Regions from separate parts of the Cellulosimicrobium sp. MI9406 genome, predicted to be linked through region 2. Evidence: predicted binding sites of a transcription regulator. Region 2 holds the regulator's gene; each other region holds the start of a gene.
What was found. The regulator Rex, encoded in region 2, represses fermentation and respiration genes when NADH is low (regulators of the CRP and FNR family bind a similar motif). The targets are predictions, from matches to a motif close to CTTGTGAANNNNTTCACAAG.
Positions count from the first base shown of each region.

Region 1: a site for Rex is predicted at 1,314-1,333, ahead of adhE (bifunctional acetaldehyde-CoA/alcohol dehydrogenase). Genes of this name have one in related genera too.
Region 3: a site for Rex is predicted at 6,563-6,582, ahead of mqo (malate dehydrogenase (quinone)). Genes of this name have one in related genera too.

Region 1 is NZ_JALIZI010000012.1:35,628-45,837, reverse strand. It holds gene MT994_RS18940 (prolyl oligopeptidase family serine peptidase) at 1-1,214, opposite strand, end outside; gene adhE (bifunctional acetaldehyde-CoA/alcohol dehydrogenase) at 1,421-4,165, shown strand; gene MT994_RS18930 (helix-turn-helix transcriptional regulator) at 4,380-4,601, shown strand; gene MT994_RS18925 (hypothetical protein) at 4,666-5,055, shown strand; gene MT994_RS18920 (response regulator transcription factor) at 5,063-5,788, opposite strand; gene MT994_RS18915 (histidine kinase) at 5,785-7,008, opposite strand; gene MT994_RS18910 (M15 family metallopeptidase) at 7,204-7,785, shown strand; gene ligA (NAD-dependent DNA ligase LigA) at 7,908-10,210, shown strand, end outside.
Region 2 is NZ_JALIZI010000003.1:40,815-51,024, forward strand. It holds gene MT994_RS05865 (cytochrome c biogenesis protein ResB) at 1-1,153, opposite strand, end outside; gene MT994_RS05870 (cytochrome c biogenesis protein CcdA) at 1,155-1,910, opposite strand; gene MT994_RS05875 (TlpA disulfide reductase family protein) at 2,006-2,581, opposite strand; gene MT994_RS05880 (histidine phosphatase family protein) at 2,793-3,464, opposite strand; gene MT994_RS05885 (MarR family transcriptional regulator) at 3,536-4,063, opposite strand; gene MT994_RS05890 (YceI family protein) at 4,227-4,778, shown strand; gene MT994_RS05895 (redox-sensing transcriptional repressor Rex) at 4,899-5,573, opposite strand; gene MT994_RS05900 (glutaredoxin family protein) at 5,630-5,920, opposite strand; gene MT994_RS05905 (HAD-IB family hydrolase) at 5,970-6,842, shown strand; gene MT994_RS05910 (AURKAIP1/COX24 domain-containing protein) at 6,937-7,035, opposite strand; gene MT994_RS05915 (acetoin utilization protein AcuC) at 7,221-8,447, opposite strand; gene MT994_RS05920 (potassium transporter TrkG) at 8,657-10,033, shown strand; gene MT994_RS05925 (TrkA family potassium uptake protein) at 10,210-10,210, shown strand, end outside.
Region 3 is NZ_JALIZI010000002.1:552,390-562,599, reverse strand. It holds gene MT994_RS05550 (GPP34 family phosphoprotein) at 22-768, shown strand; gene MT994_RS05545 (SCO4848 family membrane protein) at 858-1,076, opposite strand; gene MT994_RS05540 (siderophore-interacting protein) at 1,249-2,076, shown strand; gene MT994_RS05535 (acyl-CoA desaturase) at 2,130-3,239, opposite strand; gene MT994_RS05530 (helix-turn-helix domain-containing protein) at 3,393-4,346, opposite strand; gene MT994_RS05525 (hypothetical protein) at 4,437-4,859, shown strand; gene mqo (malate dehydrogenase (quinone)) at 5,028-6,548, opposite strand; gene MT994_RS05515 (maleylpyruvate isomerase family mycothiol-dependent enzyme) at 6,842-7,774, opposite strand; gene MT994_RS05510 (pyridoxal 5'-phosphate synthase) at 7,765-8,439, opposite strand; gene MT994_RS05505 (TetR/AcrR family transcriptional regulator) at 8,436-9,041, opposite strand; gene bioB (biotin synthase BioB) at 9,260-10,210, shown strand, end outside.

The DNA of each region.
Region 1 (10,210 bases), on a different contig from region 2:
CGCACCCACGGCGCGTCCGCGGCCTCCTGCCCGACGGCGCCCCCGGGCGCGGCGGCGTCCGGCGGCGTCAGCACGTGCAGCCGGTTCTTCACGTCGTCGAGCACGTTGACGACGAGGTGGTGGCGCGTCCACGTGGCGCCGGCGAGCGACGTCGTCGCCGTGGGCTCGAAGAGCACGGTGAAGCCGCGGTCGCCCGCGAGGAAGTCGTCGAACCGGGCCGCGAGGAGCGACCCGGCGCGGTACGTCGTGCCGCCGACGGTCCAGTCGTCGCGCAGCTCGACGAGCAGCCACTCGCGCCGCACGCCGACCTCGGCGGAGTCGGGGACGTCGATCTTCGTCAGTCGCTGCTCGGGCGTGCCGGCGCGCTCGGCGAGGTAGAGCTCGTCGGAGTAGAACGCCTTGGAGCGGTGCACGAAGTCGCGCTCGAACCCGGGCGTGTGCGAGCGCCAGGCGGAGATGTACATGTCGTCGTCGGTGCCCTCGTAGACGGTCACCGCGCCGTCGAGCGGGGTGCCGCGCGTCCAGCGCTTGACCACGCGCGGGTACCCGGACGGCGTGAGCGTGCCTTGGCCGAAGTCGGTGAAGACGTAGACGGTGTCGGCGTCGATCCAGCCGAGCGAGCCCTTGGCCTCGGCGCGGTGGAAGCCGCCGTCCTCCGGCGCGACGAACCGCTTCTCCACGAGGTCGAACTCGCGCGTGACGTCGGCGTCGGAGCCGCCGGGGGAGAGCTCGACGAGCGCGTGCCGCCACGGCTCGCCCGCGGCGAGCTGCTCCGGCGTCGGGCGCAGGACGCTCGCGCCGTGCCAGACCCACGACTCGCCCTCGGCCGCGGCGAGCGCGTCGAGGTCGAGGACGGTCTCCCACTCCGGGTCGTCGGTGCGGTAGGACTCGAGCGTCGTGCGCCGCCAGACGCCGCGCTCGTGCTGCGCGTCGCGCCAGAAGTTGTAGTACCGGTCGCCGATCTTCGAGACCTCGGGGATCTTCGCGTCGGAGTCGAGCACCTCGCGGATCGCACGCTCGGTCGCGGCGAACTCGTCGGCGGTCTCGAGCGTGTCGGCGACCTCGGCGTTGCGGGCGCGGACCCAGGCCAGCGCCTCGTCGCCCTCGACGTCCTCGAGCCAGAGGTACGGGTCGTGGGGGGTGCCGTCCGGTCGGTCGGTCGCGGCGCGGCTCTCGGTCGCGGGCGAGGGGCTCGTCGTCTGCTCGGCGGTCATGGTCACCCACCCTACGGCGCGCTGGCCGCGGTGCGGAGGTCACGAGGAGGCGGGGACCTTCGGCCCGCATCGGGGCCGGACCCTTGTGGGGACGCGCGGCTTGTGAAAACCTTCACAAGTAGAGAGACCGCCGAAGGAGCCGGGGCATCCCGGCCCCGGCACACCCGCGGCCGACGCCCGGCGAGGTCGGGCACCGGAGGGGACGCATGAGCGCGAAGAGCGCCAGCACGAAGGTCGAGAACCGCACCGAGGACACCCGCACGACGCACGAGATCGACGTCCTCGTCGAGCGGGCCCGCAAGGCGCTCGACCAGTACATGAGCCTCACGCAGGAGGACGTCGACCGGATCGTCCTCAAGGCGTCCGTCGCCGGCCTGCACCAGCACGGCCACCTCGCGCAGATGGCCGTCGCCGAGACCGGGCGCGGCGTCTTCGAGGACAAGGCGACGAAGAACATCTTCGCGTGCGAGCACGTGCCCAACTCGATGGCGAACCTCAAGACGGTCGGCGTCATCGGTCGCGACGAGCTCACGGGCGTCGTCGAGATCGCCGAGCCCGTCGGCGTCGTGTGCGCCGTGACGCCGGTGACGAACCCGACGTCGACCACGATCTTCAAGTCGCTCATCGCGCTCAAGACGCGCAACCCCGTGGTGTTCGCGTTCCACCCGAGCGCGCAGCGCTCGTCGGTCGAGGCGGCCCGCATCGTGCGTGACGCCGCGGTCGCGGCCGGCGCGCCCGACGACTGCATCCAGTGGGTCGAGCACCCGTCGATCGAGGCGACCAACACGCTCATGCACCACCCGGGCGTCGCGCTCATCCTCGCCACGGGCGGCAACGGCATGGTCCGCGCGGCCTACTCGGCCGGCAAGCCGGCGCTCGGCGTCGGGGCCGGCAACGTCCCCGCCTACGTCGAGAAGAGCGCCGACCTCGGCCGCGCGATCAACGACGTCGTCATGTCGAAGGCGTTCGACAACGGCATGGTGTGCGCCTCGGAGCAGGCGCTCATCCTCGACGACGTGATCTACGACGACGCGATGCGCGAGCTCGCCCGCCTGCACGCCTACCGGGTGACGCCCGCCGAGAAGGCGATGCTCGAGCGCCTGATCTTCGGGGTCGAGGCGAACGGCACGAACTGCGCGGGGGCGAAGCTCAACCCGAAGGTCGTGGGCAAGTCGCCGGTGTGGATCGCGCGCGAGGCCGGGTTCGAGGTCCCCGACGACACGTCGATCATCCTCGCGGAGATCGACGACGTCGGCCCCGACGAGCCGCTGAGCCGCGAGAAGCTCACGCCCGTCCTGGCCGTCCTGCGGGCACGCGACACCGAGCACGGCGTCCGCCTCGCGGAGCGCATGGTCGAGCTCGACGGCCTGGGCCACTCGGCCGCGATCCACACGTCCGACGAGGCGCTCGTCGAGCGGTACGGGTCGCGCGTGAAGGCCGTGCGCGTGCTGTGGAACAGCCCGACGTCGCTCGGCGGCATCGGCGACATCTACAACGCGCTGCTCCCGTCGCTCACGCTCGGCTGCGGCAGCTACGGCGCGAACTCGGTGTCGAACAACGTGTCGGCGGTCAACCTCATCAACGTCAAGCGGATCGGGCGGCGCAACAACAACATGCAGTGGTTCAAGGTGCCCGCCAAGACGTACTTCGAGCCGAACTCGATCCAGTACCTCGCGCAGATGCGCGACGTGCACCGCGTCACGATCGTCACCGACAAGGTCATGAGCCGCATCGGCGTCGTCGACCGCGTGCTCGACGTCCTCGCCCGCCGCGAGGAGAAGGTCGCGATCCAGATCATCGACGCGGTCGAGCCGGAGCCGAGCGTCGGCACCGTGAACCGCGGCGCGGAGTCGATGCGCGACTTCGAGCCCGACACGATCATCGCGATCGGCGGCGGGTCGCCGATGGACGCCGCCAAGGTCATGTGGCTGCGGTACGAGCACCCGGAGATCGAGTTCTCCGACATGCGGGAGAAGTTCTTCGACGTGCGCAAGCGCGCCTACAAGTTCCCGGAGCTCGGGGGGAGGGCGAAGCTCGTGTGCATCCCGACGTCGTCGGGCACCGGCGCGGAGGTGACACCGTTCGCGGTCATCACCGACCCGGAGACGGGCTTCAAGTACCCGCTCGCGGACTACGCGCTCACGCCGACCGTCGCCATCGTCGACCCCGTGCTCACGGACACCATGCCGGCGAAGCTCGCGGCCGACTCGGGCTTCGACGCCCTCACGCACGCGACCGAGGCGTTCGTCTCCGTCTACGCGAACGACTTCACCGACGGGTTGTGCCTGCAGGCGATCAAGATGGTCTTCGAGCACATCGAGGACTCGGTCACGCAGGGCGCGGCGGCCCCGAAGGCCCGCGAGAAGATGCACAACGCGGCGACCATCGCGGGCATGGCGTTCGGCTCGGCGATGCTCGGCATCGTGCACGCCATGGCGCACACCGTGGGCTCGACCTTCCACCTCGTGCACGGGCGCACCAACGCGGTGCTCCTGCCGCACGTGATCCGCTACAACGGCCAGGTGCCCACGAAGCTCACGAGCTGGCCCAAGTACGAGCGCTACGTGGCCCCGGAGCGGTTCCAGGAGATCGCGAAGCACCTCGGGCTGCCGGCCTCCACCCCGGAGGAGGGCGTCGAGTCGTACGCGAAGGCGGTCGAGGAGCTGCGCGCCAAGGTGGGCATCGAGGCGACGTTCGCCGCGCAGGGGGTCGACGAGCGCGCGTTCATGAGCCGCCTGGACGACCTCGCGCTCCGGTCGTTCGAGGACCAGTGCGCCCCGGCGAACCCGCGGATGCCGGTCCTGGAGGACATGCGCGACATCCTCGTCGCGGCCTACCGCGGCAGCAGCCGCGAGGTCGTGCGGGCAGAGCGTCTCGCGGCCCACGAGGGCGCGAGCACCGAGGACGGGCAGGCGGCGACCCCGCCTGCCGGGAGCGTGGCGGCCGGCTGACCCTTCCCGGCCCCACGAAACCCGGAGCCCGACGGCGCGAGTCCCCTTCCGCCGTCGGGCTCCGTCGTGTGACGGGGGGCCCGCAGTGTGCTATCTATGAGTAGCACGCGTCGCGCGGGCGCCCCTCGCGGAGCGGGGGGAGGGGTCGTTCGGGAACGGGGTGATACTGATAAGTCTGTAGACCGAGGAGTAGCGCTGGGTGACGGTTGCACGCGTGCAAGGAGATCTGCAGCGCGCGCTGGGTGAGAACCTGCGGACCCTCCGGGTCGGCCGCGGGATGAGCCAGGAGGACTTCGCCGAGTTCCTCGGCGTCCACCGGACCTACATGGGCGGGGTCGAGCGCGGGGAGCGCAACCTGACCCTCCGCTCGGTCGAGAAGCTCGCCGAGCGGCTCGACGTCGACCCCGTCTCGCTCCTCCGTCCACCGCCTTCGTAACGGCGCGGTCCGGCGTGTCGGACGCCCCCGGCATCATGGTCCCGTCGCCGGGGAGGTGATCGGCATGACCGACGTGCTCGACAGCACGACAGGGGGATCAGCAGTGTGGGCTTCGCCGCTCGGGAGGCCGTCCTGGCAGGTGGACGACTGCCCGCCGTGGTGCGTGGCCGTCCACGAGGAGGGCGACCACCCGCACGACCGCAAGCACCTCGGCCCGGAGCTCACGGTGCCCGCCACGACCCTCGCGGCGCACGCGTCGCCGGACGGCGTGCACCGGGACGAGCGGTCGGCGTCGGAGCTCGTGGTGTCGCTCCACCGCAGGGACGGGTCGCACGACACGTGGGTCTACGTGGGAGACGGGTTCGAGCAGCGCGTCGAGGTGCTGCTCGGCGACATGTGGCGCATCGTCGAGGCGTTCGGGCACGCGGTCGAGGGCCTGCCCCCGGAGGCGTGAGCCGGGCTCAGGCCGTGCCGCCCGGCCGCACGAACCCGGCCTCGTACGCGAGGATCACGAGCTGCACCCGGTTCGTCAGCCCGACCTTGGTGAGCAGCGACCGCACGTGGCTCTTCACGGTCGCCTCGGTGAGGTGCAGCTCCGCCCCGATCTCGCGGTTCGACAGGCCGCGCGCGACCGCGAGGAGCACCTCGCGCTCGCGCGGGGTCGCCGCGTCGAGCCCGGTGACCGCGGACCCGGTCTCGACGGCGTCGGAGGCCGCGAGCGGCGCCTGCCGGGCGAGCTCGACGTAGGTCGAGATGATGCGGCCCGTGACCGCCGGGTCGAGCAGGGAGTCGCCGGCGTGGACGCGGTGCACGGCGTCGACGAGCGACTGGGGGTCCGCGTCCTTGAGGAGGAACCCGGCGGCGCCCGCGCGCAGCGCGCCGTAGACGTACTCGTCGTCGTCGAACGTCGTGAGGACGAGCGTCCGCACCGCCGCGAGCTCGGGGTCGGCCACGATGCGCGCGGTCGCCTCGATGCCGTCCAGCCGGGGCATGCGCACGTCCATGAGCAGGACGTCGGGGCGCAGGGCGCGCGCCATGGCGACCGCCGTCTCCCCGTCCCCGGCCTCGCCGACGACCGTGACGTCCGGCTCGTTGTCGAGGATCATGCGCAGGCCCAGCCGGATGGTCGCCTGGTCGTCCACGACGACGACGCGGACCGGCGTCGTGCCCGTGCCGGGGGCGCTCACGCCGCCGCCCGGGGGACTCGCGCCTCGACCGTCCAGCCGCCGCGCCCGTCCGGCCCGGCGGACAGCGCGCCCCCGGCCGCGAGCGCCCGCTCGCGCATGGAGGTCAGGCCGTGGCCCTGCCGCCCGTCGGTGCTCGGCAGCGGCGGTCCGGCGTCGTGGACGCGCAGGCGCAGGTCGCCCGCACGGTCGGTCAGGGTCACGGTCACGTCGTGGGCGAGGGAGTGCAGCAGCACGTTGGTCAGGGCCTCCTGGGCGATGCGGACGACGGCGAGGCCGGACTCGGCGCTCGTCGCGGGCCACGGGTCGGGGAGCGTGAGGTCGACGGCGCGCCCGGCGTCGCGCAGGCGGCGGGCGGCCGCGCGCAGCTCGTCCGCGGCCCGGTCGCCGTCGGGCGTCGGGGCGAGGGCCGCGGTGCCGCCGTCGGCCTCGGTGCCGCGGCGCAGCACCTGCACGACGGACCGCATCGCGGTGAGCGCCTGCTTGCCCTCGTCGGCGATCCACCGCACGGCCTCGGCCGGCGCGTCCGGACGGTTCGCGGCGACGCGGTCCGCCGCCTGGGCGCGCACGACGATCGCCGACATGTGGTGCGCGACGACGTCGTGCAGCTCGCGCGCGATCCGCGTGCGCTCGGCGAGCACGGCGCGCTCCGCGAGCTCGGCCTGGAGCGCCTGGAGCTCCGCGTTGCGCTCGCGCAGGCTCTCGGACGTGAGGGCGAGGCGGCGGAAGAAGTACCCCGCGGCTACCGCGACCAGCACGAGGGCGAGCGCGAGGACGACGTCGGAGGGGGAGTTCGCGACCCAGAGCTCCTCGACGAAGAAGGGCCGGGGCGGCAGGACGAGGCCCGGGCGCCCCGCGAGCTGCAGCGCGAACGCCGCGAGGCCGGCGCCGACCGTCGCCAGGACCGGCGGCACCGCCCCGGACCGCGTCGCCGCGAAGGCCGCGATCATGAGCGGCACGAGCTCGAACGGGGTCTGCATGATCCAGGGGATCGCGAGCGGGTACAGCGTGACGGTGCCCCAGAACAGCGGGCCGGGCGCGACGCGCCGCAGCGCGAGCGCGAGCACGATCCCCAGCCCGGCGACCCGGTACGAGTCGGGGAAGCGCGGGTACCAGTAGTCGCCGCGCTCCATGACCATGACCACGGTGAACCACACGGCGCCCGCGACGAGCGCGGTCGCGAGGTCCTGCGCCCACACGGGCAGGCGGGTCGTCGGGGGCACGCGTCCACGGTAGCCGGGGCGGGTCGTGCGCGGCACCGCCCCGGGAGGGAACCCGGCCCGTGCCGCCTCCGCCCCAGGGCGGAACGACGTCGGGCCGGGGGCGGACGCTCCCCGACCGGCTGCACCGCACGGCGGGGCCGAGGAGTCGCCGTCGGGTCGATGTGGCGCGAGGTCGCCGCGGGCGAGCCTCGTCCCATGACCACGACCCCCCTGCGCCCCACCCCGCCCGCCCGCCACGTCCCGGGCTCTCGCGGCCCGCGGCGCGTCGCCCGCACCGTGCTCGGCGTCCTCGCCGTCGGCGCGCTCGGCGCGGCGGGCGCGCTCACGTACCTCACCGTGACGACGCACGACGGCGACGCCGTCGCCGACCCGTCGCCCACCCTGCGCCCCCAGACCGCGACCGGGCTGGACCCCGAGCTCGAGCGGCGCTTCGACGAGGCGCGGGCCGCCGCCGACGCCGAGGGGGTCGAGCTGACGCTCACCTCGGGGTGGCGCACCGCGGCGGAGCAGGAGCAGCTCGTCGAGGCGGCGCTCGAGCGCTACGGGTCGCCCGAGGAGGCCCACCGGTGGGTGCTCCCGCCCGAGACCTCCGAGCACGTCGCGGGCCTCGCGATCGACGTCGGGCCGACGGACGGCGCGCTGTGGCTCGGCGAGCACGGCCCCCGGTTCGGCCTGTGCCGCACGTACGCGAACGAGATGTGGCACTTCGAGGCCGCGACGGAGCCGGGCGGGACGTGCCCGCCGATGCACGAGGACGCCTCGCACGGCTGGGGGTGAGGGCCCGCCGGGGTGCGGTCCGGGGGGCGGCGGATGTGGGCGGTCCGCGCGATGATGTGCGGGTGAGCGAGAGCACCCCCGCGACGTCAGCGCCGACCCCCCCGACCCCGACGGACGAGGACGTGCCCGCGGCGTCGTCCGCCGCCGAGCTCGACGAAGCCGCGGCGCAGCGGCGCTGGGCCGAGCTCGTCGCGCAGGTCGAGGCCGACCAGCGGGCCTACTACGAGGAGGACCAGCCGGTCTCGTCCGACGCGGAGTACGACGCGCGGATGCACGAGCTGCAGGCGCTCGAGGCCGCGCACCCCGCCCTCCAGACGCCCGAGTCACCGACGCAGCGCGTGGGCGGGCGGGCCGCGGCCGGCTTCGCGACCGTCCAGCACCTCGAGCCCATGCTCTCCCTCGACAACGCCTTCAGCGCCGAGGACCTCGCCGCGTGGGCGGCACGCGTGCACCGCGACCTGGGCGTGGCCGCGGACGCCGAGGTGGACTACCTGTGCGAGGTCAAGATCGACGGCCTCGCGATCGCGCTGCTCTACGAGAAGGGCCGTCTGGTGCGGGCCGCCACGCGCGGCGACGGGCGCACGGGCGAGGACGTGTCCGCCAACGTGCGGACGATCCCGAGCATCCCGCAGCGCCTCGCCGGCGACCCCGCGACGCACCCCGACGTCATCGAGATCCGCGGCGAGGTGTTCATGGGCGTCGCGGACTTCGCCGCGCTCAACGAGAAGCTGGTCGCCGCGGGCCAGGCGCCGTACGCGAACCCGCGCAACACCGCGGCCGGGTCGCTGCGCCAGAAGGACCCGGCCGTCACCGCGAGCCGCAACCTGCGCATGTACGCGCACGGCGTCGGCGCGCTCCAGTGGGAGGCCGGCGAGCACGCCGAGCTCGCGCGGCAGTCCGACGCCTACGCCCTGTTCGAGCAGTGGGGCGTGCCGGTGTCGCCGCACAACCGGGTCGTGCACGGGCTCGACGAGGTCATGGACCGCATCGCCTACTTCGGCGAGCACCGGCACGACATCGAGCACGAGCTCGACGGGATCGTCGTCAAGGTCGACGAGCTCGCGCTCCAGCGGCGGCTCGGCGCCACGAGCCGCGCGCCCCGGTGGGCCATCGCCTACAAGTACCCGCCCGAGGAGGTCAACACGCGCCTCCTCGCGATCCAGGTCGGCGTCGGGCGCACGGGCCGCGCGACCCCGTACGCCGTCATGGAGCCGGTCAAGGTCGCGGGCAGCACGGTGCGCCAGGCGACACTGCACAACCAGGACGTCGTCCGCGCGAAGGGCGTGCGCATCGGCGACATGGTGGTGCTGCGCAAGGCGGGCGACGTCATCCCCGAGATCCTGGGCCCGGTCGCGGCGCTCGCGGACGACGGCTACCCGCGCGAGGACTTCGTCATGCCCGCGGACTGCCCGGAGTGCGGCACGCCGCTGCGCCCCATGAAGGAGGGCGACGTCGACCTGCGCTGCCCCAACGCCGAGTCGTGCCCCGCCCAGGTGCGCGGCCGCGTCGAGCACATCGGTTCGCGCGGAGGGCTCGACGTCGAGGTGCTCGGCGAGGTGACGGCGGCCGCGCTCACGCAGCCGCTCGAGCCGGCCGAGCCGCCGCTGCGCACGGAGGCCGGGCTGTTCGAGCTGAGCGTCGAGCAGCTCGTCCCGATCCGGGTCGTCGTGCGCGACTCCGAGACCGGGCTGCCGCGCGAGTACGACGGCACGGGCGAGCCGGCCGAGATCACGATGCCCGACGGCTCGACCGCGACCGTGAAGTCCGTGTGGCCGTTCCGGAAGAAGCGCAAGCTGTCGAAGGCCGCGGAGCGCGAGGCGATCGAGGCGGGGGAGCCGCTCTTCGAGGCGTCGACCAACGCGACGAAGCTCGTGGAGGAGCTCGAGCTCGCGAAGACGAAGGACCTCTGGCGCATCCTCGTCAGCCTGAACATCCGGCACGTGGGCCCGGTCGCGGCGCGTGCCCTCGCGGACTGGTTCGGCTCGCTCGACGCGATCCGGGCCGCGACGCGCGACGAGCTCGCCGCGGTCGAGGGCGTCGGGCCCGTGATCGCCGACCAGGTCGTCGAGTGGTTCACCGTCGGCTGGCACGTCGAGATCGTCGATCGCTGGCGGGCGGCCGGGGTGCGCTTCGAGATCCCCGACCACCCCGGCCCCGGCGCGCGCCAGGAGCCGACCGGTCCGCTCGCCGGGCTGACGGTCGTCGTGACGGGATCGCTCGAGGGGTTCAGCCGCGACGGCGCCAAGGAGGCCGTCATCGCGGCGGGCGGCAAGGCGTCCGGGTCGGTCTCGAAGAAGACGGACTACGTCGTCGTCGGGGCGAGCGCCGGCTCCAAGGAGACGAAGGCGCGCGACCTCGGGCTGCCGATCCTCGACGAGGAGGGCTTCGTCGCGCTCCTCGCCGGAGGGCCCGACGCCGTGGCCGA
Region 2 (10,210 bases):
CGCCGTCGGCGTCGCGCACCGTCACCTCGGGCGCGAACCCGTTGCCCTGGAGGTAGATCTTCGCGCCGCCCGCGGTGAGCGGGTGGTTGACCTTGATGGTCTCCTCGTGGCGGGCGCCGTCGGGGTCGCGCACCGTGACGAACGCCGTGAAGTCGCGCGACTGGGCGAACGCGGCGGCGTCGGCCGCGAACTCCGACTCGAACGCGTCGAGCGTCATGGAGAACGGGACGAGCGACGACGGGCGGAACCAGGCGCCGTTCTCGAACGTGTCGTAGTCGACGACCGCGTTCGCGAAGCCGCGGCCCTCGGTGACGATGGCCTGGCCGCGGTAGTGCAGGAGCTGGCCGGTCGCGACCGCGACGAGCAGCCCGACGAGGGACAGGTGGAACAGCAGGTTCCCGGTCTCGCGCAGGTACCCGCGCTCCGCGGACACCGTCCGCGCGGCGGGCCGGGCGGCGGCGCGCCCGCGGGCGGGCGTCGCGTCCTCGGCGCCGGTGTCGACGCGGAAGGTCGGGAGCCAGGACAGACGGCCGCGCAGGTGCGTGCTCGCCGCCTCGACGACCTCGTCGGGCGTCGCGTCCGTGACAGCGCGGCCCTGCGCGGGGAACCGGTCGAAGCGGCGGGGCGTGCGGGGCGGGCGGGAGCGCAGCGCCTGGAGGTGCGCCTTGGTGCGCGGCAGGATGCACCCGACGAGCGACACGAACAGCAGGATGTAGATCGCCGAGAACCACACCGACGCGTAGACGTCGAAGAAGCCGAGCCGGTCGAGCCACTCCCCCGTCGTGGGGTTCTCCTGGAGGTAGCGCAGCACCGCCGCCGGGTCCTGCGGGCGCTGCGGCAGGACCGACCCGGGCACCGCCGCGACCGCGAGCAGCATGAGGAGCATGAGCGCGACGCGCATGCTCGTGAGCTGGCGCCACGTCCAGCGCAGCGCACCGCGCCACCCGAGCGACGGGAGCGCCGGGCCGCCGTCGCCCCCCGCGCCGCCCTTCCCGCCCGACGGCGTCCGCTCCCCCGGGCCGTCGCCCGCGGAGAACGCGTCGTCGATGCCCTCGGGGCGGTAGCCCGTCCGCACGGTCGTGCCGGCCTTCTCGGCCTTCTCGACCTGCTCGGCCTGCTCGCTGTTCCCGGGCTCCCCGGTCCGCCGGCTCATCTCACACCACCGTCACGTATCCGCCGATCCAGCCCTGCAGCGACGTCGTCCACGTCGTCCACAGGCCCGTGACCAGCGCCAGACCGATGAGCACCAGCAGCCCGCCGCCGATCCGCATGATCGCGAGACGGTGCCGGCGCAGGAACCCGAGCATGCGCTGCGAGCTCTGCAGCCCCAGCGCGATGAGGAGGAAGGGCACGCCCAGCCCGAGGCAGTACGCGACGCCGAGGATCGCGCCGCGCCCCGCCGACGCCTCGCTGAGCGACAGCGCCTGGACGGCGACGAGCGTCGGGCCGAGGCACGGGGTCCAGCCGAGCCCGAACACGATGCCGAGCAGCGGCGCCCCCCACAGCCCGGCCTGCGGGCTCACGTGCAGGCGCCGCTCGCGCTGGAGGAAGGGCAGCGCGCCGAGGAACGCGAAGCCCATGAGGATGACGACCACGCCGAGCACGCGCGTGATGACGTCCTCCCAGCGGACCAGGTGCACGCCGATCGCGCCCGCCGCGAACATGAGCGCCACGAACACGAGCGTGAACCCGGCGACGAACAGCCCGACCCCCGCGAGCACGCGGCCCCGGCTCGGTGCCGCGACCCGGGTGGCCGTCGTCGTGCCCCCGGACGCCTTGCCCCCGTCGCCGGTGGTGGCGGCGGCCATGCCCGAGACGTAGCCGACGTACCCCGGCACGAGCGGCAGCACGCACGGCGACGCGAACGAGACGAGGCCCGCGATGACCGCGACGGGCACCGCGAGCAGCATCGAGCCGCTCCACACGGTCGTCGCGAAGGTGTCGCCGATGCTCGACGCGGCGCCCGCGGGGACCGCGGCGGCGAGGGGCGTGAGGACGGGCACGGTCAGCTCTCGGCGAGGACGTCGTCGACCAGGGCGGTGAGCGTCGACCCCTCGACGAGCCCGATGACGCGCGCCGCGACGCGGCCCTCGCGGTCGAGCACGACGGTGGACGGCACGGCCTGGAGCGGGACGGTGCCCGAGAGCGCCGCGACGACCTCGCCGGACCGGTCGTCGATCGACGGGTAGGGGACGTCGAACCGACGCTGGAACGCCTGAGCGGCGCCCGCCTCGTCGGTCGTGTTGATCCCCAGCACCTGCACGCCGTCGTCGGCGCGGTCGTTGGCGAGCGCCACGAGGTCGGGCGCCTCGGCCCGGCAGGGTGCGCACGCCGCGTACCAGGTGTTGAGCACGACGACGTCCCCCAGCCACGCGCTCGTGTCGACCTGCTCGCCCTCGTAGTCCGTGCCCGTGAGCGCGACGACGTCGCCGCGCTCGTCGGCGTCCCACGTGCGGACCGACCCGTCGCCCGAGACGAAGCCCTGGCCCACGACGTCGGTCGTGGCGCCGGAGTCCTGGGCGCACGCCGCGAGACCGAGGGTCGCGGCGAGCACGACGGCGCCCGCCAGCGCGCGGCGCACGGGTCGCCGACGCGAGGGCAGGGCAGCGGCCCGCGCCTCGACGGAGAGGGGGCGCGCGGCACGCGCGCGCGAGTCGGCGGTCACGACGGCATCACGGGACGCACCCTGCCCGCGCTTCCTGAACGGGACCTGAGAGACGTGACCTCCGCCACGCCCGAACCGTGCAGTTCGGGCGCGACGGCCGTAGCGACAGCGCTGGACATGACCGACGTCACGCCCCGGAGACGGTCGCCGCGCCCGGGAGGAGGTCCGCGACCGGCTCGGTGTAGTGCAGGCCGACCAGGCGGTCGTCCTCGAAGTGCAGCGACGTGAGCGACGCGAGCGAGCACTCGCGCTTGCGCGGGTCGTGCCAGAGCCGGCGGTTCTCGAAGCTCAGGCGCGTGAGCCACACCGGGAGCTGGTGGCTGACGAGCAGCGCCTCGTGCCCGGCCGCCTTGTCCCGCGCGTCGGCGACGGCGGCCCGCATGCGCGCGACCTGCTCCACGTACGGCTCGCCCCACGAGGGGCGGAACGGGTTCCACAGGTAGGGCCAGTGCTGCGGGTGCCGCAGCGAGCCGTCCCCGACGCCGAAGGTCTTGCCCTCGAAGTGGTTCGCGGCCTCGATGAGCCGCTCGTCCGTGCCCAGCTCGAGCCCGAACGCCTCGGCGGCAGGCGTCGCGGTCTCCTGCGCGCGCTGCAGCGGCGAGGCCACGACGACCGTGAGGTCGGCGCGGGGGCGCGACGTGCCGTCGGGCCCGGGCTCGCCCGCGAGGTGCGCGGCGACGCGGCGGGCCATCTCGTGGCCGCGCTCGGAGAGGTGGTAGCCGGGGATCCGGCCGTAGAGGACGCCGTCGGGGTTGTGGACCTCGCCGTGGCGCAGGAGGTGGACGATGGTGGAGACCATGCCCACCAGTGTCCCGCACTCGGGGCGAGCGCACGCCACCGCGGGTCGGCGCGACGGGCCGGGAGAGGCGGTCAGGCGTCCCGGTCGGCCTTGCACGCCTCCGCGACGGCCGCCATCGCCTCGCCCAGCGCCCGGAACTGCTCCGGCGTGAGCACGTCGACCAGGTACCGGCGCACGGCCGCCACGTGGGCGGGCGCCGACGCGACGAGCACGCGGTAGCCCTCGCTCGTCATCGCGCAGTTCACGCCGCGGCGGTCGCCCGAGCTCGCGGAGCGCCGGACCAGGCCGCGCGCCTCCATGCGCGCGACGGTGTGCGTCACGCGGCTGCGCGAGCGGGCGAGCCCGTCCGCGAGCGCCGACATGCGCAGCGTGTGGTCGGGGCTCTCGGAGAGGCGCACGAGCAGCTCGTACTCGTTGAGCGAGACCTCGGACCGTTCCTCGTGGTCCCGGCCGAGCGCCTCGATGAAGCGCACGGTCCCGTCGAGGTACGCGCGCCACAGGCGCTGCTGCTCCGCGTCGAGCCAGCGCGGCTCGACGGCGGGGACTGCGGGGGTGCGGACGGTGCTCGCCGTCGGGGTGTCGACGTCGTTGCGGGTCATGGGTCCTCGGCGGTGCGGGAGGGGCTGGGGGCGTGGGGGCGTCGGAACATTGTTCCACCCCACGGGAATAGACGGACCGAGGGGTGCTGTTGATACGCTCGTTCCGAAGTTGAACGTTCAACCACTTGGTCCGCCAGGACCCCGACCACCCGCAGGAGCACCCATGGCCTCGTCGCTGCCCGCCGGCCTCACCGCCGGTACCTACGCCCTCGACGCGTCGCACTCGCAGGCGTCGTTCACCGTCCGCCACGCCGGGATCTCGAAGGTCCGCGGCACCCTCGCGATCACCGACGGCACGATCACCGTCGGCGACGACCTCGAGTCGACGTCCGTGACCGCCCAGCTCGACGCCGCGTCCGTGAGCACGGGCGACGAGAACCGCGACAACCACCTGCGCAGCGCCGACTTCTGGGACGCGGAGAACAAGCCGACGTGGACGTTCACGTCGACGCGCATCACGGGCGACGGCGACGACTACGTCGTGGCCGGCGACCTGACGATCAACGGCGTCACCAAGCCGGTCGAGCTCGAGACGGAGTTCGCGGGCACCGCGACCGACCCGTTCGGCAACCCGCGCGCCGGCTTCGAGGCGACCACCGAGATCTCGCGCAAGGAGTTCGGCCTCACCTGGAACGCCGCGCTCGAGACCGGCGGCGTGCTCGTCGGCGACAAGATCAAGATCGCGCTCGACGTCTCGGCCATCAAGCAGGCCTGACCGTCGTCCCGGGCACGTCCCGGGCGAGACCGGCGCCCTCCGGCAGGGGTGCCGCCCCGAGGGGCCGCGTGCACCGGCACGCGGCCCTTCGTCGTCCCCGGGTCCGGGCGCCGGGGCCGCTCAGCGCTCCTGCGACGCCGCGAGGGCGCGGGCCTGCGAGTGGAACGCGAGGATCTGCAGCTCGCTGCCGACGTCGACGCCGCGCACGTCGACGTCCGCCGGGACCTGGAGCGCGCGCGGCGCGAAGTTGAGGATCTCGCGCACCCCCGCCGCGACCACGCGGTCCGCGACCGCCTGGGCGTGCGCCGCAGGCGTCGCGAGGACGACGATCGACACCTTCTCGCGCTCCACGACCTCCTCGAGCGCGTCGACGTGCTCGACGACGAGCCCCGCGGCCCGCGTCCCGACGACGTCCGGCGACGCGTCGAGGAGCGCCGCCACGTGGAAGCCGCGCTGCTCGTAGCCCGAGTAGTTCGCGAGCGCGTGCCCCAGGTTGCCGATCCCGACGATCGCGATGCGGTGCTCGTCGACGAGGCCCAGGGCCTCGGTGATGTACTGCGCCAGCGAGTCGACGTCGTAGCCCACGCCGCGCGTGCCGAACGACCCGAGGAACGACAGGTCCTTGCGCAGCTGCGCCGGGCCCACGCCGGACAGCTCCGCGAGCTCGACCGACGACGTCGTCCCGACGCCCCGCGCCACGAGGTCCCGCAGCGCGCGCAGGTAGGACGGGAGCCGCGCCACCGTCGCGCTCGGGATCCCCGGCGCCGTCACCTCACCGACTACCTGCTCAGCCACCGTCACTCCGTCGTCCAGGGACCGTCCTCGTCGACGGTCACGCTCCACGGGAGGAATCATCCCAGGTCCGCGCGCGGCGCCGAAATCCGGGCCACCGCACGCGCCAGCCGGCGCGCGTCCACGCGCCAGAACCCCTGCTGCACCCCGCCGACCGTGACGACCGGCACGTACTCGCCGTACTGCTCGCGCAGCGCCGGGTCCGTGCCCGGCGCGTCCAGGTCGACCTCCGCCCACGCGACGCCCGCGTCGGCGCACACGGCCTCGACGACCGTCCGCGCGTCGTCGCACAGGTGACAGCCCGCGCGGCCGAACAGCAGGACGGGGGCGGGGGCGTCGGAGGTGCTCACGCCTCCCAGGGTACGAGGCCCCGGCAGCCCGACCGCCTAGAGTGGAGGCATGGCGACGTCTCCCGGCCCGGGCCCCGACCCGACCTCCCGGCCGACGCTCCCCGAGGAGGCGCCCGCGCGCGCTCCCGGGCCGCCGCACCGCACCGCCGCGTTCTTCGACGTCGACAACACGATCATCCGCGGCGCCTCGTCGTTCCACCTCGCGCGTGCCCTGTACCAGCGCGAGTTCTTCTCGACGCTCGACATCGTGCGCTTCGCCGTGCACCAGGCCCGGTACCTCGTGTTCGGCGAGAACAAGCAGCAGATCGACCGCATCCGGTCGCGCGCGCTCGCGCTCATCGCCGGGCGCTCCGTCGCCGAGGTCACCGCGATCGGCGAGGAGGTCTACGACACCGTCCTGTCGCTGCGCATCTACCCCGGCACGCGTCGCCTCCTCGACGAGCACCTGGCGGCCGGGCACCAGGTGTGGCTCGTCTCCGCGACCCCCGTCGAGATCGGCGAGCTCATCGCGCGCCGGCTCGGGACGACGGGCGCGCTCGGCACCGTCGCCGAGCACGAGGACGGCTTCTACACGGGACGGCTCGTCGGCGACATGATGCACGGCCGCGCGAAGGCCGCCGGGGTGCGGGCGCTCGCCGAGCGCGAGGACATCGACCTCGAGGCGTCGTACGCGTACGGCGACTCGCTCAACGACGTCACGATGATGGAGGCCGTGGGGCACCCGTGCCCCATCAACCCCGACGCCCGCCTGCGCCGCCACGCGCAGGACGTCGGCTGGCCCATCCGCGAGTTCCGCGGGCGCCGGCGCCGCGTCGCGCGCAGCAGCGTCCGCACCGCGAGCTGGGCCGGCGCCGCCTGGGCCGCCGCGCTCGTCCTGCGCTCGGTGCGCCGCGCCGTCGACCGGCGCATCGCCCGCCTCTGACCCCGCCCGGGCCGCGCCCGGAAACGCGTCGAGCCCGGTCCCTCGGGAGGGGCCGGGCTCGACGACGGGTCGGCGCGTCAGGACGCGCGCGACGTCACTTCTTGTTGCGACGCTGGTGACGCGTCTTGCGAAGCAGCTTGCGGTGCTTCTTCTTGGCCATGCGCTTGCGGCGCTTCTTGATGACGGAGCCCATACGGTCCTCGCAATGCTCGAGCGGCGTGTCGGTCGGCGACCGGTCGACCGGCCGCGGGTGGTCCACGGTTGATCGGGGCCCCGGCGACCACGAGGGCGCCGCAAGCCGACCAACACGAGAGAAATCCGCCCCCTAGCCTACCCGCTCGCGCCCGTGCCACGGTACGCGACCGGTCGCGGGGCGTCTCAGTCGAAGTGCGCGTCGAGGCCCAGCAGCGGGAAGACGGCCCGGCGCGTGGCCGCGACGGCGCGGTCGACGTCGTCGTCCGGGTCGTACCCGCTGCTCCACCGCCGGACCTCGACCTCGGGCCCGAACGCGAGCGGTGCGTCGAACCCGGCGACCTCCGCGACGCGCTCGCGCCACTCCGCGGGCAGGGGCACGCCCGCGGTGACGGGCCGGTGCACGACCTCCCCCACGACGGCCGACCACACGAGCGGCACGACGCGCGCGATCGCGTACCCGCCCCCGCCGAGCGCGAGCCACCGCCCGTCGGTCAGCTCGTGCGCGAGCCCGTGCATCCAGGTCGTGGCCGTGCGCTGCGCGTCGACGGACACGTCGAGGTCGGACAACGGGTCCTCGCCGTGCGCGTCGCACCCGTGCTGGGTGACGAGCACCTCGGGGCGGAACGCGCGCAGCACGGGCGGCACGACGGCGTCGACCGCGCGCAGCCAGCGGGCGCCGTCGGTGCGGCGCGGGAGCGCGACGTTGACCGCCGTCCCCTCGGCGCCGGGGCCCCCGAGGTCGGTCGGGTGGCCCGTCCCGGGGAAGAGCGTCGCGCCGCTCTGGTGGACGGAGACGGTGAGGACACGCGGGTCGTCCCAGAACGCCTCCTCGACGCCGTCGCCGTGGTGGGCGTCGAGGTCGACGTACGCGACGCGCTCGACGCCGTCGTCGAGCAGGCGCCGGATCGCGACGGCCGCGTCGTTGTAGACGCAGAAGCCCGACGCCGCGCCCGCCTTCGCGTGGTGCATGCCGCCCGCGACGTTCACCGCGTGCTGGGTACGGCCCGCCGCGATCTCGCCCGCCGCCTCGTACGAGCCCGCGACGATCCGCGCGGCGGCCTCGTGCATCCCGCGGAAGACCGGGTCGTCCTCGGTGCCGAGGCCGCGGGCCGGGTCGGGCGTGCCGTGCTCCGACGCCGCGCGCACCGCCGCGACGTACGCGGGCTCGTGCACGAGCTCGAGCACGTCGTCGGGCGCGGGCTCGGGCCGCACGACCCGCAGGTCCGCGTCGTCGTCGAGCAGGCCGAGGGCGCGCACGAGCCCCATCGTCAGGTCGAGCCGGGCCGGCGCCATCGGGTGGCCGGGACCGAAGTCGTAGCCGAGGAGCTCGGGGCTCCACACGACGCAGGCTCCGGGCGCCGCAGCCGCCCCGGTCGGGGCGGGCGACGACGTCGGGTCGGTCGTGGGCATGGCTCACGGTAACGCCCAGCGGCGCGCCCCCGCCCCACCGACCGCGCGCCGGACCGCGCGGGACCGCCGGTCCGGGCCTCCGCCGGGTCTCCACGAGCCCCGGTGCGGCGTCCGGGCCCGCGAGCGGGCATGATGTCCCGGCGCCGGAGCGGCGACATGACGGGCCACCGGGCCCGTGGCAGAGTGGCGCGAGTGGTGAGGGAGGCTCCATGCCGACGAGCATGACCGGGCGCCTGTTCAGGGGGCGGGAGATCGTCGACCGCCTCGCCCGGCAGTCCCCCGCCCGCCTCGCCGTCACCGTGTTCGCCGCCGTCATCGCCGTCTTCACCGCCCTGCTCATGGCGCCCTGGGCGACGGCGAGCGGCCGGTCCGCGCCGTTCGTCGACGCGTTCTTCACCGCCACGTCCGCCGTGTGCGTCACCGGTCTCGTCGTGGTCCCCACGGGGACCTACTGGTCGGGGTACGGGCAGGTCGTCATCCTGCTCGGCATCAAGATCGGCGGCCTCGGCGTCATGACGCTCGCGTCGATCCTCGGCATGGCCGTGTCCCGGCGCATCGGCCTCACGCAGAAGCTCCTCACCGCGTCGGAGACGAAGACGACGCGGCTCGGCGAGGTCGGCTCGCTCGTGCGGGTCGTCATCATCACCTCGACGTCGCTCGAGCTCCTCATCGCGCTGCTCCTGCTGCCGCGGTTCGTCGTGCTGGAGGAGACGTTCGGCGAGGCCGCGTGGCACGGCATCTTCTACGGCATCTCCGCCTTCAACAACGCGGGGTTCATCCCGACGGAGCACGGCCTCGCCCCGTACGTCGGCGACTGGATGCTGTGCCTGCCGATCATCCTCGGCGTGTTCATCGGCTCCCTCGGCTTCCCCGTCATCCTCAACGTCATGCGCAACCGCCGCCGCGCCTCCAAGTGGAGCCTGCACACCAAGCTCACCCTCACGACGAGCGCGGCGCTCGTCGTCGTGGGCACGGTGCTCTTCGCGGCCGTCGAGTGGGGGAACCAGCGGACCCTCGGGCCGCTCGACCTCGGCGAGAAGCTCCTCGCGTCGCTCTTCGCGGGCGTCATGCCGCGCTCCGGCGGCTTCTCGACCGTGGACACCGGCGGCATGCACGAGGCGAGCTGGCTCATCACCGACGCGCTGATGTTCGTCGGCGGCGGCTCCGCGTCGACCGCGGGCGGCATCAAGGTCACGACGCTCGCCGTCATGCTCATCGCCATCGTGTCCGAGGCGCGCGGCGACCGGGACATGGAGGCGTTCGGGCGGCGGATCCCGCGCGACACCCTCCGGCTCGCGGTCGCGGTGTCGTTCGTCGGCGCGACGGCGGTGCTCCTGTCGAGCCTGCTCCTGCTGGAGATCACCGGCGAGACGCTCGACGTCATCCTCTTCGAGACCATCTCGGCGTTCGCGACCGTCGGCCTGTCGACCGGCATCACGCCCGACCTGCCCGACGCCGGGAAGTACGTCCTCATCGCGCTCATGTTCGTCGGGCGCACGGGCACCATGACGTTCGCCGCCGCGCTCGCGCTGCGCGACCGCCGCCGCATCGTGCGCTACCCCGAGGAGCGCCCCATCATCGGGTGAGCAGCCCCGCCCGGCGGCGCGACCGCCGTCGGGCCGGACACCCCCGCCGCACGAGACCGCCCGACACCCGCAGACACCGCACCACCGGACCGACGAAAGGCCCCACCGTGACCGACCCGTTCACCCGCGCCGCCGACGGGAAGGACGGCGCGTCCGCGGACCCCGTCGCCCAGCGCA
Region 3 (10,210 bases), on a different contig from region 2:
TCCTGCACGGAAGGACGCACCATGGACGACCGCACGCCCCGCCCCGTACCCGCCGCACCCGCCGACCCGGCCGGGGGAGCCGCCCGCGACGACCTGCTCGTCGTCGACGACCTCTTCCTGCTCCTCCTGGACGACGACGGCGCGTCGATCCAGGCGGCCGGGACGCTGTACTACACGCTCGGCGGGGCGGTGCTCACCGAGCTCGCGCTGCTCGGCCGCGTGGAGGTCGACGACACGGGCGTCCTCAACGGGCCGCGCGTCACCCCGGTCGGCGACGGACCGTTGCCCGACCCGCTCCTGCAGGCGGCGTTCGACACGGTCGCGGCGAAGACCCAGCGGGTGCAGCCGCTGCTCGTCGCGCTCGGCGCCGACCTGTGGCGCGAGGTGATCGAGCGGCTGGTCGCGCGTGGCCTCGTCCGCCGGGAGGAGCGCACGGTGCTCGGGCTCTTCCGCACGACGCGCTGGCCCGCGGCGGACGCCGAGCACGAGGCACGTCTGCGGGCCCGGGTCCGGCGCGTGCTGGAGGACGGCGAGGCGCCCGACGCGCGCACGGCGGCGATCGTCGGGCTGCTCTCGGCGAGCGGGGCGCTCCCGTCGCTCCGGCCGCCCCTGCCGTGGAACTCGGTCACCGCGGCGCGGGCGCAGGAGCTCCAGCGCGGCCGGTGGGGGCCGGAGGCCGTCGCCACGGCGGTCGCGCGCACGGCCGCGGCGATCACGGCGTCGACGGCCGCGGCCGCCGTCGCCGCCGCCGCGGCGGCCGGGCGCTGACCCGGCGCGGTCCGTCGTCCGCCCGACGGTGCGGCCCGGCGGCCGTCTCGGGCGACCCGCCCCGGGCATCCAGGCGCGCGACGCCCCGCTCAGACGAGCGTGAGGACGCCGAGGACCCCGACCGCGAGGGCGAGGACGAGCGAGACCGCGATGAGCACGACGTGCACGGTGAGGAAGCGCGTCGCGCGGCCGTCGGCGTCGCGCGAGCGGGGGTCCTTGGCGATGCGCTGGAGGAAGCGCGGCCAGATGAGCAAGTTCCAGGCGGCCGTGACGAGCAGGACCACGGACCAGACGACGGGGATCTCCACGTCCCGAGCATGCCAGGGGGCGTCGGGCGCCTCGGGCGGGGCGACCGCGGGCAGGGTGTGGGATCCAGCACATCGACGCGGGCGTGAGGTGAGGCTAACCTCTCTCGTGGTCGACGCGCTCGCGGGGCCGCCGTTCCGCCCGGGGAGCCGGGTGCCGCACGAGGAGCCGCCGGTGTCCGTCAAGACCGTCAAGCCCCAGGACGCGCACGTCGTCACGCTGAGCGTCGTCGGGCGCGAGCGGGTCAGCCCGAACGTCGTGCGGGTCACGCTCGGGGGAGACGAGCTGGACCTCTTCACCCCGCTGGGGTTCGACCAGTGGTTCCGGCTCTTCCTCCCGCGCGAGGACCAGGACGCGCTGCGGCTGCCGACCCGCGCGTCGGGCCTCTGGTACGTCCAGTACCTCGCCACGCCCAGGGCACGCCGCCCCTGGGTGCGGAACTACACCGTGCGCGCCGTGCGCCCGGACCTGCGCGAGCTGGACGTGGACTTCGTCGTGCACGGTGACGCGGGCCCCGCGTCGTCGTTCGCGCTGTCCGCCGAGCCGGGGGACCGGGTCGGACTGCTCGACCAGGGGATCGGCTACCACCCGCGCGTCCCGCACGACTGGACGCTCCTCGTCGCCGACGAGACCGGGCTGCCCGCGGTCGCGGGGATCTGCGAGTCCCTGCCCGACGACGCGCGCGGCCTCGCGCTGGTCGAGGTCCCCGAGGAGTCGGACGCCCAGGAGTTCCGCGTGCCCCCGGGCGTCGAGCTGCGCTGGCTGGCGCGCGACGGCGCGCGGCCCGCGGGTGGCGGCGACCACGCCCCGCTGCCGGGCCGCCTCGCGCTCGACGCCGTACGGTCGGCCGACCTGCCCGCCGACCCCGTCTACGCGTACGCGGTCGGGGAGTCGGCGCTCGCGACGGGCGTGCGCCGCCACCTGGTCAACGACCGGGGCGTGCCGAAGGCGCAGGTCGACTTCGTCGGGTACTGGCGCCACGGGCACGCGGCGTCCGCCTGACGTGCCCCGCGCGCGCCGTCGTGCGCGGGGCGTCGTGCGGCGGGCCGGGCCGGTCAGACCCGGCGGAGCTGGCGGAACATCGGGCAGTCGAACGGGTCGCGTGCCGAGAGCCCCACGCGGTTGAGGTACCGGACGACGATCGCGTACGACTGCACGAGGCTCGTCTCCGTGTACGGCAGGCCGAGGTGCGCGCAGTGCTCGCGCACGATCTCGCGCGCCCGGGCGAGGTGCGGGCGCGGCATGCTCGGGAACAGGTGGTGCTCGATCTGGAAGTTGAGCCCGCCCATGAGGATGTTCATCCACCAGCCGCCGCGGATGTTGCGCGACGTGAGGACCTGCTTGGACAGGAAGTCGATCTTGCTGTCGGCGGGGATGATCGCCATGCCCTTGTGGTTGGGGGCGAACGACGCCCCCATGTAGACGCCGAAGACGGCGAGCTGGACGCCCAGGAAGGCGGCGGCGAGGCCGAGCGGCAGGAACCAGACGACCGCGCCGACGTAGAGCGACAGGCGCAGCGTGATGGTGACGATCTCGATGACGCGCGTGCGGATGTCGCCGCGCGCGCGGCCGCCGGCGAGGAGCGAGCGGAACGCCTGCACGTGCAGGTTCACGCCCTCGAGCGTCAGGAGCGGGAAGAACAGCCAGCCCTGGTAGCGGTTGATGACGGCCCGGAAGCCCTTCGCGACCTCCGCGTCCTCCTCGAGGAACACGACGACGTCGGGCGCGATGTCCGGGTCCTTGCCGCGGCGGTTCGGGTTCGCGTGGTGGCGCGTGTGCTTGTTCATCCACCACGAGTGGCTGATGCCGACGACGCCGTTGGCGAGCACCTTCCCGAGGCGGTCGTTCGCCCGGCCGGACGCGAAGACCTGCCGGTGCGACGCCTCGTGCGCGACGAACGCGAACTGGGTGAGGATCAGGCCGAGCGCCCCGGCGACGAGGAGCTGGAACCACGAGTCGCCCAGGAGGACGAACCCGGCGACCGCGCCGCCGAGCGCGAGCGTGAGGACCCCGAGGGTCCACAGGTAGTAGGCGTGCGTGCGGTGGAGCAGGCCCGCGTCGCGCACCGTGCGCGACAGTGCGCTGTAGGTGCTGGTGACGGCGCCAGGTTCGTCGGTCCGAGGGCGGGTGGCCCGGAAGCCCGGGCGCACTGCGGCAGAGGTCATGTGTCCTCGCAGGGGTGTCGGTGTCGACTTCCCAGCCGCGGAGGTGAGCAGGTGCTCGTCGTGCAGATGACCCCACCCTACGGGACCGTAGGTTGCGCGCGCGAGGGGGCCGGGTGAAGGAGTCGCGAAGGAGCGACACCTCCTCCGGAGGGGTCAGGCGGCGAACCGGAAGGTCTGGCGGTACTCCGTCGGCGTGATCCCGACCGCCCGCCGGAAGTGGTGGCGCAGGAGCGCGGCCGACCCGAAACCGCTGCGCCGCGCGACCTCCTCCAGGTCCAGCGAGGACTCCTCGAGCAGCGACTGCGCGTGCGCGACGCGTTGCGACGTCAGCCACGCGAGCGGGGTCGTGCCGGTCTGCGCGACGAACGCGCGCGCGAACGTGCGCTCGGACGTGTGGGCCCGGCGGGCGAGGTCGCGCACGGTGAGCGGCTCGTCGAGGTGGTCGGTCATCCACTCCAGCAGCTCCCCGAACGAGTCCTCCTCGCACTCGGGCACCGGGCGCTCGATGAACTGGCGCTGCCCGCCGTCGCGCTGGGGCGGCACGACCATGCGCCGGGCGATCGTGTTCGCCACCCGCGCCCCGAGCTCGCGGCGCACGAGGTGCAGGCACGCGTCGATCCCCGCCGCCGTGCCGGCGCTCGTGATGAGGTTGCCGTCGTCGACGAAGAGCACGTCGGGGTCGATGTCGAGGCTCGGGTAACGACGGCGCAGCTCGTCGGCGTGCATCCAGTGCGTCGTCACCCGCCGTCCCTCGATGACGCCCGCGGCCGCGAGCACGAACACGCCCGAGCACACGCTGAGCAGCAGGGCGCCGCGGTCGGACGCGCGGCGGACGGCGTCGAGCACCTCGGGCGGGTAGTCGGTCCCGATGCGGATCGCCGGCACGACGACCAGGTCCGCGTCGTCCGTCGCGGAGAGGTCGTGGTCGGGCACGACGTGCGCGCCCACCGACGTGCGGACGGCACGGCCCGCGACCGGGCCGCACACGCGGAAGTCGAACGACGGGACGCCGTCGTCGCTGCGGTCGAGGCCGAAGACCTCGCACACGACGCCGAACTCGAACGGGGCCAGGCCGTCGCACACGACGGCCGCGACGGATCGCACCATGCTCGGCACGCTACGCCGCTGGCAGGATCTTGTCGAGAGGTGTCAGTGCTGCCACTCGTGGCGCGGGTCGTGGGCCGCGAGGGTGGAGCCATGGACATCTTCTGGGGTGTGGTGGCTCTTCTCCTCGTCGTCGGCCCGACGGTCGCGGCCCTCGCGGTCCGCCGCGAGGACCCGGCCCGTCCGTGGTTCCCCGCCGGGTCCGACGGCGCGTGGCCCGGCGGCGCCGCGTGGGACGCGCGCGGGGACCGGTCGGTGCACGGCGAGCGCTGGGACCGTGACGCGCAGCGGCTGGACGCCGACCTGCGCGCCGCGGCGTCGCGCCCGGCTGAGCCGGCCGCCGTCGTCGACCCGCACGAGGTCGCGGCCGAGCTCGTGCTGCGGCGCGTCGTGCCGAACCCGGCCGTGCGCGACGGCGTCCGCGCCGCTCCTGCCGTGCCGGGCGGGCGCGCCGGGGCGAACGCGCCCGCCGCGCCGCGGCGGCCGGGGACCCGGGGCACGCCGCTCGCGCACTGAGCCCTCGCGTGCGGAGCCGCCCGGCCACGCCGCTCGCGCGCTGAGCCCTTGCGTGCGGAGCCGCCCGGCCACGCGCCGCTCGACCGCGTGCGGCGTCTCCGGACGCACGAACGGCCCGGACCTCGTGGAGGTCCGGGCCGTTCGTGGGGGAGCGGTGTCGCGCTCGGGTCAGGCGCGCGAGCCGACCGCGTCGACGTCCGCGTCGCCCGTGAGCTGGTCGAGGCCCTCGAGCTCGTGCGCCTCCCACGGGGCGTGGCCGAGGCTCGGGATCATCGTCGCGAGCTCCGGGCGCCACTTGGTGAAGCGGGCGGGGAAGCAGCGCTCGAGCAGGTCGATCATCGCGGGAACGGCCGTCGAGGCGCCCGGCGAGGCGCCGAGCAGGCCGGCGATCGAGCCGTCGGACGCCGCGATGACCTCGGTGCCGAACTCGAGGACGCCCTTGCCGTCCTTGTCCTTCTTGATCACCTGGACACGCTGGCCCGCGGTGATGGTCTCCCAGTGCTTGGGGTGCGCCGTCGGCATGAAGCCCTGGAGCGCGGTGAACTTGGTCTCCGGGCTCGCGAGGAGCTGGCCCACCAGGTACTGGGTGAGGTCGAGGTTCTTCAGGCCCGCGCCGACCATCGAGCCGAGGTTGTGCAGGCGCAGCGACGTGAAGAGCCCGAGGTACTTGCCCTTCTTGAGGTACTTGGGGCTGAACCCGGCGTAGGGGCCGAACATCAGGTACGTCTTGCCGTCGACGACGCGCGTGTCCAGGTGCGGGACCGACATGGGCGGCGAGCCGACGTCGGCCTTGCCGTAGACCTTCGCCTGGTGCTGGGCGACGAGCTCCGGGTCGTCCGTGCGGAGGAACTCACCGCTGATCGGGAAGCCGCCGTAGCCCTTCGCCTCCGGGATGCCGGCCGCCTGGAGCAGCGGGAGCGCGCCGCCGCCGGCGCCCACGAACACGAACCGGGCCTCGACGGTCGAGCGGCGCTTCGGGGCGTTCCACGAGCGGTCCTTGACCGTCAGGCGCCAGCGGCCGTCCTTCGTCTTCTTGAGGTTCTTCACCTCGTGCTCGAGGTAGAGCTGCGTGCCCTCCGAGACGAGGTAGTCGACGAGCTGCTCGGTGAGGGCGCCGAAGTCGACGTCGGTCCCGCTCGTCGCGCGCGTCGCCGCGACCGGCTCGTCGCCGTCGCGCTCGGCGACCAGGAGCGGGGCCCACTCGGCGATGACCGCCGGGTCGTCCGTGAACTCGAGCTCGCTGAACAGCGGGTGGCGGCGCAGCGTCTCGAAGCGGCGACGCAGGTAGTCGACGTTCTCCGCGCCGCGCACGAAGGTCATGTGAGGGGTGCGGGAGATGAAGCTCGCGGGCTGCGGCAGCGCGCCCGTCGTGAGCAGGTGGTGCCAGAACTCGCGCGACACCTCGAACTGCTCGTTGATCTTCACCGCCTTGGTGATGTCGATCGAGCCGTCCGGCTTCTCCGGCGTGTAGTTCAGCTCGCACAGGGCGGCGTGACCCGTCCCGGCGTTGTTCCACGGGTTCGACGACTCCTGCGCCACGGCGTCCAGGCGCTCGTAGATGCGCACCGTCCAGGTGGGCTCCAAGACCTTCAGGAGTGCCCCGAGCGTGGCGCTCATGATGCCACCGCCGATGAGGGCTACGTCGATCTGGTCTGCGCTGCTTGCGGGGTTGCTCGCTCGACTCGACACATGTCGATCCTACGCTTGTGAAAGAGTGCACTAACTGTGCGGTGCGTCACGGGCGTGCGTCACACTTTCGCGGGACCTCGGTCCCGAGCCGGGCAGGTCGGACGTCGCGTACCGCGCGATCCGGCCGCGTTCGCCCGGGTCGCACCACGATCTCGCGAGGGAGAGCACGGGTCCCGAGCCGTCCTCCTGCGAGGTAGAGCCGTGGTCTCGCGAGGTAGAGCCGTGGTCTGCGTGCACGAGCCGACCACGCCTCTACCTGGCGGACCTGGGCTCTACCTGGGCCGACCGGGGCTCTACCTCGCGAGGGTGGGGTTCCCCTGCGGCGGGGAGTACGGGGACGGCCAGGGGCCGATCTCGGGGAGGCTCACGGGCTCGCCCGCGAGGCGGGCGGTGGGCTCGGCGCCGGGGGCGCGGCCCGCGAGCCAGGCGGCGACGTCGGTGAGGCGGCCGTGGACGACGACGGCGCCCCGGCCGGGCGCGGACGCGGGCGCAGGCGAGGCCGCGGCCCCGGACGTGGGCTCGGCTTCGGACGCGGGCTCAGGTCCGGCAGCGACGCGGAGGCCGCCCGGTCCGACGCGAAGGGCGCCCGGTCCGACGCGGAGAGCGCCCGGTCCGACGTGGACGCCGCCGGGGACCACGACGAGGTCTCCGGGTTCCCCGTCGAGCGCGACCACGACGTCGTCCGCGAGCCGGACCCCGAGGAAGTCGAGGAGGTGCAGCCCGAGCGCGGGAGGCCAGGAGTCGAGACCGACGCCCGCGTCGAGGTCGACCGCGTGGATCCGCACCTCGCGCCACCAGGCCACGAGCGCGTCCGCGACCGTGCCGTCGCGGTACGTCACCGGCGCGGACCACCCGGGGGACCCGGCGGCGGGCCACGCGGCGTCGAGGCGGTCGGCCAGCGCATCGAGTGCCGCGACGTGCTGCGCGACGGAGCGCAGCGCGCCCGTCCGGATGCCGTCCTCGCGCCCGGCCGCGCCGCCGTCGTACACCTCGACGAGCTCGCCGCGCGCGGCGCGCTCGGCCTGCCGCGCCATGGCCTCGCCGATGGCGGTGACGTGCGCGAGCACGTGGCTGCGCGACCACCCGGGCAGGGCCGACGGCGCGTCGAGCCCGGCGGCGTCGAGCCCGCGCGCCGCGTCGGTCACCGCGTCGAGGGCGGCGCGCGCGTCGCGCCGGACCTCCTCGACGTCGGGCGGGGTGAGGGCGGGGGCGTCGGTCAGGGCCACAGCAGCTCCTTCGTCCAGGTGGTCGGCGCGCCGGACGCCGCGGTGTACCGCAGGCGGGTCTGGCCCGCGCCCGACGACGCCCAGAACTCCACGCTCGTCGGCTCGAGCGCGTACGCGGTCCAGGCGTCGAGGACGAGCCCGGGCTCCGCCCGCACGCGGTCGAGGGCGGCGTCCCATGCCTCGCGGTAGGCGGCGCGGGACGCGAGCGGGGCGCTCTGCGACCCGGCGAGGGCGGTCGCGCGGGAGAAGTCGGACCGGTCCAGGAAGTCGGCGGCGGACGTCTCGGCGTCCAGCGGCACGACGGGTCCTCGCACGCGGACCTGCCGACCGTGCTCGCGCCAGAAGAACGTCAGGGCGGCGTTCGGGTTCTGCGCGAGCGCGACGCCCTTGGGGGAGTCGGCGCGCGTCGCGAAGACCCACCCGTCGCCGTCGACGTCCTTGAGGATGAGGGTCCGGGCGTCCACGCGGCCGCTCGCGTCGGCGGTCGAGAGGGTGGCGGCGTGCGGTGCGGGCAGCCCGGCGTCGATCGCGTCGTCGAGCCAGCGGACGAAGAGCGTGCCCGGGTCGTCGGGTGCGGCGTCGACGTCGAGACCGGGGAGGTCGGGGCCGAGGACGGGCAGGGCGCGCAGGCGCTCGCGCAGGGTCGGGCGGTCGGCGTCGGTCATGCGTCCTCCGAGGTGGTCGGGAGCGGGTCGAGCAGGGCGACGAAGCCCCGCGCGGCGGCGGACATCGCGTCCGGGTCGTCGAGGGCGCGCGCGAGGACGTACCCGCCCTGCACGACGGCGACGGCGGCGTGCGCGCGGTCGCGCGCCGCGTCGTCGGGCAGCCCGCCCTCGACGAGGACGGCGGCGGCCAGGTCGACGAGCCCGCGGAAGTAGGCGCGCACCTCAGCGGCGAGCGCGGCGTCGTCCATGACGGCCTGGTCGCTCACGAGGCGCCCGACCTTGCAGCCGGCGAGCGCAGGCCGCGGGCGTTCGAGATAGCGGACGAGGCGCTCGACGGCGGAGCCCTGCGCGCCCAGGTCGCGGCGCGCGGCGTCGAGGCCCGCGGTCGTCGTGGCGTGCACGGCCGCGGCGGCGAGGTCGTGCTTCGTGGGGAAGTGGTGGTAGAGGCTGCCCTGCCCGACGCCGCTCGCGGCGAGGACCTGGCGCGGGCTCGTCGCGCCGACGCCCTGCGCCCAGAACAGCTCCTGCGCGGCGGCGACGAGGCGGTCCCGGTTCGAGCCGGGCGCCTCCGCGCGTGGCTCGGGTCGCGTGTCGGACGGCATGGTCCGAGCCTAACGGGCGACCATACCTACCGCTAGGTATGTCGCGGACGAGTCTCGGGACCGACGGGGTGCGACCTGCGCCTGGGGGAGAGCGACGGTCTCGCCCCACCGGTCTTGTGGACCGTCACCGACGCGTCGTCGGGCTCCCCGGTCGGCGGAACGCGACGCTGGAGAGACCGTGCACGGGCGCGCGCGGCGCGCGTCGCCACGATCGACCCATGGACCACGACCTCGCCGCGCTGCTCGACGACCTCGTCTCCGCCACGACGCGCGAGGAGGCGCCCTCCGCGGACAGCCTCCTCGCCGTCCTCGCGACCGACGACGACGACCTTCTGGACGTCGTCGCCGCGGCGGCCCGGGTCCGACGCCGGTGGTTCGGCCGGCGCGTGAAGCTCGCCTACCTCGTCAACCTCAAGTCCGGGCTGTGCCCCGAGGACTGCACCTACTGCTCCCAGCGCCTCGGGTCCGCGGCGGAGATCCTGCGGTACACGTGGCTCCGTGCGCCCGAGGCGCTCGGAGCGGCGCGCGCGGGGATCGACGCCGGGGCGTCGCGCGTGTGCCTCGTGGCGAGCGGGCGCGGCCCCACGGAGCGCGACGTGACCCGCGTCTGCGGGGTCGTGGCCCGGATCGTCGAGGAGCACCCCGGCGTCGAGGTCTGCGCGTGCCTCGGGCTGCTGTCCGACGGCCAGGCCGAGCGCCTGCGCGACGCGGGCGCCCACGCCTACAACCACAACCTCAACGCGTCGCAGGACGCCTACCCCGAGATCTGCACGACCCACGACCACGCGGACCGCGTCGCGACCGTCCGGCGCGTCCAGGGCGCCGGGCTGTCGGCCTGCTCGGGGCTCATCGCGGGGGCGGGGGAGACCCCCGAGCAGCTCGTCGACGTGCTCCTGGAGCTGCGGGCGCTCGACCCGGACTCCGTCCCGGTCAACTTCCTCGTGCCCTTCGAGGGGACCCCGCTCGCGGGCCGGCACGAGATCACGCCGCAACGGTGCCTGCGGATCCTCGCCGCCGCGCGGTTCGCGCTGCCCCGGGCCGAGCTGCGCCTGGGCGCCGGGCGGGAGCTCCATCTGCGAGCACTTCAGCCGCTCGCCCTGCACGTGGCCAGCTCGCTCTTCCTCGGCGACTACCTCACGGCGGAGGGGCAGGACGCCGCCGCGGACCTC